2 linked regions of the Streptomyces sp. SN-593 genome follow. Each later gene encodes a partner of the first gene's protein in a complex. Links are inferred from orthologs where the notes say so. Each region holds a gene or a part of one and is shown on either strand. Other genes may lie near its edges. The genes, in order: uvrB and pcrA.

What was found.
Region 2: the proteins of uvrB (region 1) and pcrA are in contact, whole or in part, in a crystal structure (PDB 7EGT), measured with the Thermus thermophilus proteins. The link is inferred for Streptomyces sp. SN-593 from one-to-one orthologs. Residues at the interface, in WP_096411307.1 of Thermus thermophilus: Glu23, Leu25, Arg26, Asp27, Gly28, Glu29, Arg30, Phe31, Arg55, Glu326, Asp327, Phe328, Glu379, Ser382, Gln383, His398, Gly400, Arg401; in WP_096412145.1 of Thermus thermophilus: His654, Arg656, Phe657, Gln666, Asp668, Glu669, Lys680, Arg681, Leu682, Ser683, Lys685, Tyr686, Ala687.

What each region holds. Positions count from the first base shown.
Region 1 is NZ_AP018365.1:1,740,612-1,743,857, forward strand. What follows is about bases 257-3,190. They hold uvrB (excinuclease ABC subunit UvrB), read right to left. Parts: upstream 2,805-3,190; coding sequence 708-2,804; downstream 257-707. Other genes in these bases: RVR_RS07290 (TerD family protein), read right to left, coding at 257-523; RVR_RS07300 (methylated-DNA--[protein]-cysteine S-methyltransferase), read left to right, coding at 2,935-3,190. In the rest of the region: more of RVR_RS07290, read right to left, coding at 1-256; more of RVR_RS07300, read left to right, coding at 3,191-3,246. UniProt on the Escherichia coli protein: The UvrABC repair system catalyzes the recognition and processing of DNA lesions. A damage recognition complex composed of 2 UvrA and 2 UvrB subunits scans DNA for abnormalities.
Region 2 is NZ_AP018365.1:5,307,475-5,310,889, forward strand. Bases 87-3,189 are described here. They hold pcrA (DNA helicase PcrA), read left to right. Parts: upstream 87-437; coding sequence 438-2,942; downstream 2,943-3,189. Other genes in these bases: RVR_RS22585 (C40 family peptidase), read right to left, coding at 87-148; RVR_RS22595 (M23 family metallopeptidase), read right to left, coding at 2,973-3,189. Also shown: more of RVR_RS22585, read right to left, coding at 1-86; more of RVR_RS22595, read right to left, coding at 3,190-3,415. UniProt on the Escherichia coli protein: A helicase with DNA-dependent ATPase activity. Unwinds DNA duplexes with 3'-5' polarity. Translocates on single-stranded DNA with 3'-5' polarity. Initiates unwinding more efficiently from a nicked substrate than double-stranded DNA.

The sequences.
Region 1 (3,246 bases):
GGGTGCCGATCGCGGTCATCGACCAGCCGCCCGCGCCGCGCTGCACCTTGGCCATGATCTGCGCGGTGTACGGGCCGCCGCCGGTGAGGGTGTAGCGGGCCAGCTCCTGGCCGTTGGTCTCGTCCACCAGGCGGCAGAACGCGTTCTGCACCTCGGCGAAGGTCTGGCCGGTGAAGGAGTTCACGGTGAAGACGATCTGGTCGACGTGCACCGGGACCCGCTGCAGGTCGACGACGATCGACTCGTCGTCGCCGCCCTGGCCGGCGCCGCCGACCAGGTTGTCGCCGGTGTGCCGGACCGAGCCGTCGTCGCTGGTGAGGTGGCGGAAGAACACCACGTCGACCGGCTGCTTGTCGGCGAAGAGGACCGCGGAGGCGTCCAGGTCGATCTCGCGCGTCCGGCTGCCGAACAGCCCCCGGCGCGGCGCGGCCTGCCAGCCCAGCCCCATCCTCACCGCGGTCAGCGTCCCCCCGTCAGCCTTGCTCAGGCTGATCTTCTGCCCCTTGGTCATGTTGACCGTCACGTGCTGTCCCCTCTCGCGCGCTGTGCTCGTCCTGCTCGGTCCCGCGGCTCTGGCACGGAAAGTCGTGCCCGCACCATAACAAGACGCCGCCGGACGGTATCCCGGTTCGCCGCCGCCGGATTCCGATCGGCCCGTCCGCCCCGCCGCGGCACGACATCCGCAGGCGGGACGGGTGGTGCCGGTGTTACGCGATGCCCGCCTCGCGCATCTGACGCAGCTCCTTCTTGAGGTCTCCCAGCTCGTCCCTGAGCCTGGCGGCGACCTCGAACTTCAGCTCGCCGGCGGCGGTGTGCATCTGCTCGGTCAGCTCGGCGATGAGGTCGGCCAGCTCCTCCGCGGGCAGGGCCGCCGCCGTCCGCTTCCCGCCGGCCTTCGCACCCAGGGCCGGCACCGGCGCCTTGCCGCGCGAGCGCTGCCGCCCGGAGCCGAGCAGTTCCTGCGTGTCGGCCTCCTCCCGGGCGTAGGCGTCCAGGATGCCGGCGATCTTCTTGCGCAGCGGCTGCGGGTCGATGCCGCGCTCGGTGTTGTAGGCGATCTGCTTCTCCCGGCGGCGGTTGGTCTCGTCGATCGCCTTCGCCATCGCCGGGGTGATCCGGTCGGCGTACATGTGCACCTGGCCGGAGACGTTGCGGGCGGCGCGGCCGATGGTCTGGATCAGGGAGGTGCCCGAGCGCAGGAAGCCCTCCTTGTCCGCGTCGAGGATCGCCACCAGGGACACCTCGGGCAGGTCCAGGCCCTCACGCAGCAGGTTGATGCCGACCAGGACGTCGAACTCGCCGGAGCGCAGCTCCTGGAGCAGTTCCATCCGGCGCAGCGTGTCGATGTCGCTGTGCAGGTACCGCACCTGGACGCCGAGTTCCAGCAGGTAGTCGGTGAGGTCCTCGGCCATCTTCTTGGTGAGGGTGGTGACCAGCACCCTCTCGTCCTTCTCGGCGCGGACCCGGATCTCGTGCACCAGGTCGTCGATCTGGCCCTCGGTGGGTTTGACCACGACCTCGGGGTCGATCAGACCGGTCGGCCGGATGATCTGCTCCACCACGCCGTCGCCGCGGGAGAGTTCGTACGGCCCCGGGGTCGCCGACAGGTAGACCTTCTGGCCGACCCGGGTCAGGAACTCCTCCCACTTCAGCGGTCGGTTGTCCAGCGCGGAGGGGAGCCGGAAGCCGTGGTCGACGAGGGTGCGCTTGCGGGACGCGTCGCCTTCGTACATCGCGCCGATCTGGGGCACGGTGTTGTGCGACTCGTCGATGACCAGCAGGAAGTCCTCGGGGAAGTAGTCGATGAGGGTGTCGGGCGCGGAGCCGGGACCGCGGCCGTCGATGTGCCGCGAGTAGTTCTCGATGCCGGAGCAGGTGCCGATCTGCCGCATCATCTCGATGTCGTAGGTGGTGCGCATCCGCAGCCGCTGGGCCTCCAGGAGCTTGCCCTGCTTCTCCATCAGGGCGAGCTGGCCCTCCAGCTCCTGCTCGATGCCCGAGATGGCCCGCTCCATCCGCTCGGGTCCCGCCACGTAGTGCGTCGCGGGGAAGACGTACACCTGCTCGTCCTCGGTGATGACCTCGCCGGTGAGCGGGTGCAGGGTGTACAGCGCCTCGATCTCGTCGCCGAACATCTCGATGCGGACCGCGAGCTGCTCGTAGACCGGGAAGATCTCGACGGTGTCGCCGCGCACCCGGAAGGTGCCGCGGGTGAACGCCAGGTCGTTGCGCGTGTACTGGATGTCGACGAACTTGCGCAGCAGCCGGTCGCGGTCGATCACGTCGCCGACCTTGAGCCGGACCATCCGGTCGATGTACTCCTGCGGGGTGCCCAGGCCGTAGATGCACGAGACGGAGGCGACCACGACGACGTCCCGGCGGGTGAGCAGCGAGTTCGTCGCCGAGTGGCGCAGCCGCTCCACCTCCTCGTTGATCGACGAGTCCTTCTCGATGTAGGTGTCCGTCTGCGGGACGTACGCCTCCGGCTGGTAGTAGTCGTAGTACGACACGAAGTACTCGACCGCGTTGTTCGGCAGCAGCTCGCGGAACTCGTTGGCGAGCTGGGCGGCCAGCGTCTTGTTCGGCGCCATCACCAGGGTGGGGCGCTGGAGCCGCTCGATCATCCACGCGGTGGTCGCCGACTTGCCCGTGCCGGTCGCGCCGAGCAGCACCACGTCCTGCTCGCCGGCGCGGACACGGCGCTCCAGGTCGTCGATCGCCGCCGGCTGGTCGCCGCTGGGCTGGTAGGGACTGACGACCTCGAAGGGCGCCACAGTGCGTTCGATGTCTGAAACGGGCCGCATGACACCACCGTACGGCTCCCCTGTGACAATCGGGGTCCCGCGCGCCCCGACCGCCCCGGGAACCGGCTCCCACCTGCGGTTTCTCCGCGGGCGGCGGCCGCTGTCGGACCCTCCGGCTAGCGTGGTGGGCATGGACGAGGTGGCGTGGGCGGTGCGGGAGACGGCGGTGGGGCCGCTGATGGTGGCGTGCGGCGGCGCGGGGCTGGTGCTGGTGGCGTTCCGGGCGGAGCCGCGGACGGTGGCGCGGCAGGTGCGCGCGCTGGAGCGGCGGCTGGGATGCCCGGTGGTGGAGGACCCCGAGCGGACGGCACCGGTCTCGGAGCAGTTGGACGCGTACTTCGCGGGCGGGCTGACGCGCTTCGACCTGCCGCTGGACTGGTCGCTGACCACCGGGTTCAACCGGCGGGTGCTGCGGGAGCTGGCGGTGGGGGTGCCGTACGGG
Region 2 (3,415 bases), 3.6 Mb from region 1 along the record:
GCTGCGCGGGCTTCGCCGGAGCGGGCGTGGCGCTCGCGCTCTCGCTGAGCAGCGTGACGGTGGCCAGCGCGGCCGTGGTGATCCCCACGGCCGCGCGCGGCCCGGGGGTGCTCAGGAGCGCGGTACGAGCCTTACGGTGCGTCGCCATGGCGGGCGGACTCCTCTCGGACGCTGCCGGTGCCGGCTGGTGCGGCACGCTAGCCAAAGCCCGGCACGGCTGGGAAGGGCGATGTCCGACAAGGCCCGATACCTTTTCGTCATCTTCCGCCGGCGCCGCCGCGCGGTCACGCAGCGTCGCCCCCGGGCTACCCGGGCCCGGCCCTTCCGGTGCGTACGGCCCGCCGTTCCCGTCGTGCGCCCGGCCCGGCCGCGAGGCGCCGTCGCCGTCGTCGTACACCCGTCGGGGATCACGGAACAGCCCTTAGACTCGGGAGGCGATGAGCAGCCTCTTTGACGACAACTTCCTGGACGGTCTGGACGCGGCCCACGGGCCCTCCGACGGCGGGCAGCCTCCGCCGCCCGAGGACGGCCCCGGTGGCGAGGAGGTCCCGCACGACCTGTTCCAGGGGCGGTACGACGACCCGCCCGCCCACGACGCGCACTACCGCAACGGCGCGGCGCGCCCCGTGCTCGACCCCGCGCAGCTCGTCGCGGGGCTCAACGAGCAGCAGCGCGCCGCCGTGGAGCACCACGGCGGGCCGCTGCTCATCGTCGCCGGCGCAGGCTCCGGCAAGACCCGCGTGCTCACCCACCGCATCGCCCACCTGCTCGCCGCGCGCGACGTGCACCCGGGCTCCATCCTCGCGATCACCTTCACCAACAAGGCCGCGGGCGAGATGAAGGAGCGCGTGGAGGAGCTCGTCGGCCCGCGCGCCAACGCGATGTGGGTCTCGACCTTCCACAGCGCCTGCGTGCGCATCCTGCGCCGCGAGTCCAAGACGCTCGGCTTCACCTCGTCGTTCTCGATCTACGACGCCACCGACGCGCGCCGCCTGATGGCCCTGGTCTGCCGCGACCTGGACCTCGACCCCAAGCAGTTCCCGCCGAAGTCGTTCAGCGCGCAGGTCTCCAACCTGAAGAACGAACTGGTCGACCACGAGACGTTCGCCGCCCGGGCGGGCGCGTCCGGAGGCTCCGGGGGGCTCTTCGAGCGGAAGCTCGCCGAGGCGTACGCGATGTACCAGGCCCGGCTGCGCGACGCGAACGCGCTGGACTTCGACGACATCATCATGACCACCGTCAACCTGCTCCAGGCGTTCCCCGACGTCGCCGACCACTACCGGCGGCGGTTCCGGCACGTCATGGTCGACGAGTACCAGGACACCAACCACGCGCAGTACACGCTGGTCCGCGAACTCGTCGGCACCGGCGAGGGCACGGCGGACGGTGCCCCGGGCATCCCGATGGCCGAGCTGTGCGTGGTCGGCGACGCCGACCAGTCGATCTACGCCTTCCGCGGCGCCACGATCCGCAACATCCTCCAGTTCGAGGAGGACTACCCGCAGGCCCGCACCATCCTGCTGGAGCAGAACTACCGCTCCACACAGAACATCCTCGGCGCCGCCAACGCCGTCATCGAGCGCAACGCCGGGCGGCGCGCGAAGAACCTGTGGACCGAGTCCGGCGAGGGCCCCGTCATCACCGGCTACGTCGCCGACCAGGAGCACGACGAGGCGCAGTACGTCGCCGAGGAGATCGACCGGCTCACCGACGCCGGCGACGCCCGCCCCGGCGACGTCGCGGTGTTCTACCGCACCAACGCCCAGTCCCGTGTCTTCGAGGAGATCTTCATCCGGGTCGGCCTGCCCTACAAGGTCGTCGGCGGCGTCCGCTTCTACGAGCGCCGCGAGGTCCGCGACGTGCTCGCCTACCTGCGCGTCCTCGCCAACCCCGAGGACGCGGTGCCGCTGCGCCGCATCCTGAACGTGCCCAAGCGCGGCATCGGCGAGCGCGCCGAGGCGATGATCGACGCACTCGGCCGACGCGAGCGGATCTCCTTCCCGCAGGCGCTGCGGCGCGTCGACGAGGCGTACGGCATGGCCGCGCGCTCGGCCAACGCGGTCAAGCGGTTCAACACCCTCATGGACGAGCTGCGCACCGTCGTGGAGTCCGGCGCGGGCCCCGCCGTCGTGCTGGAGGCGGTGCTGGAACGCACCGGCTACCTGGCCGAGTTGCAGGCGTCCACCGACCCGCAGGACGAGACCCGCGTCGAGAACCTCCAGGAACTCGCCGCCGTCGCCCTGGAGTTCGAGCAGGAGCGGGAGGGCGAGGAGACCGGGTCGCTCGCCGAGTTCCTGGAGCGCGTCGCGCTGGTCGCCGACTCCGACCAGATCCCCGACGCCCCCGACGGCGAGGAGGACACCGGCGGCGTGATCACCCTGATGACGCTGCACACCGCCAAGGGCCTGGAGTTCCCGGTGGTGTTCCTCACCGGCATGGAGGACGGCGTCTTCCCGCACATGCGCGCCCTCGGGCAGGTCAAGGAGCTGGAGGAGGAGCGGCGGCTGGCCTACGTCGGCATCACCCGCGCCCGCCGGCGGCTCTACGTGACCCGCTCGATGATGCGCAGTGCCTGGGGGCAGCCGTCCTACAACCCGCCCTCCCGCTTCCTGGAGGAGATCCCCGAGGCGCTCATCGAGTGGAAGCGGACCGGGCAGCCGGCCTCCGGCGGCGGGAGCGGGTCCAAGGCGGCCGCGTCCGTCGCGTCCTCCGTCGGCGCGCGCGGGCGCTCCGGCACCGGCGGCTTCGCCACGCGCCGCTCCGCCGGCGACCGCCCGGTGATCTCGCTGTCGGTCGGGGACCGCGTCACCCACGACCAGTTCGGGCTCGGCACCGTGATCGCGGTCACCGGCCGACCGGGCGACGAGAAGGCCACGATCGACTTCGGCGACGAGCGCCCCAAGCAACTGCTGCTGCGCTACGCCCCGGTCGAGAAGCTCTGAACGGCGCCGGCCCGGCACGGGCCGGCGCGGCTACCTCGGGTCCAGCCCGTGGGACAGCAGCCAGGGCAGCGGGTCGATGGGCGTGCCGCCGTTCGGCCGGACCTCCAGGTGCAGGTGCGGCCCGGTGGTGTTGCCGGTGTTGCCGGAGTAGGCGATGACGGTTCCCGCCTTCACCTTGCCGGACCGGATCTTGGTGCTGCTCAGGTGGCAGTACCAGGTCTCGGTGCCGTCGGGCGCGGTGACGATCGCCATGTTGCCGTAGGAGCTGTTCCACTGGGTGCGCACGGTGCCGTCGGTCACGGCCATCACCGGCGTGCCGACCTGCACGGGGAAGTCGATGCCGGTGTGCAGGGCCATCCAGTGCTCGCCGGACTGCCCGAAGTAGGCGCTCAGCCCCTTCTGCTTCACCGGCAGCACGAACTTCGGCCGCAGCGCCTCCTTGCGGGCGGCCGCGGCGGCCGCGGCCTTCTTCG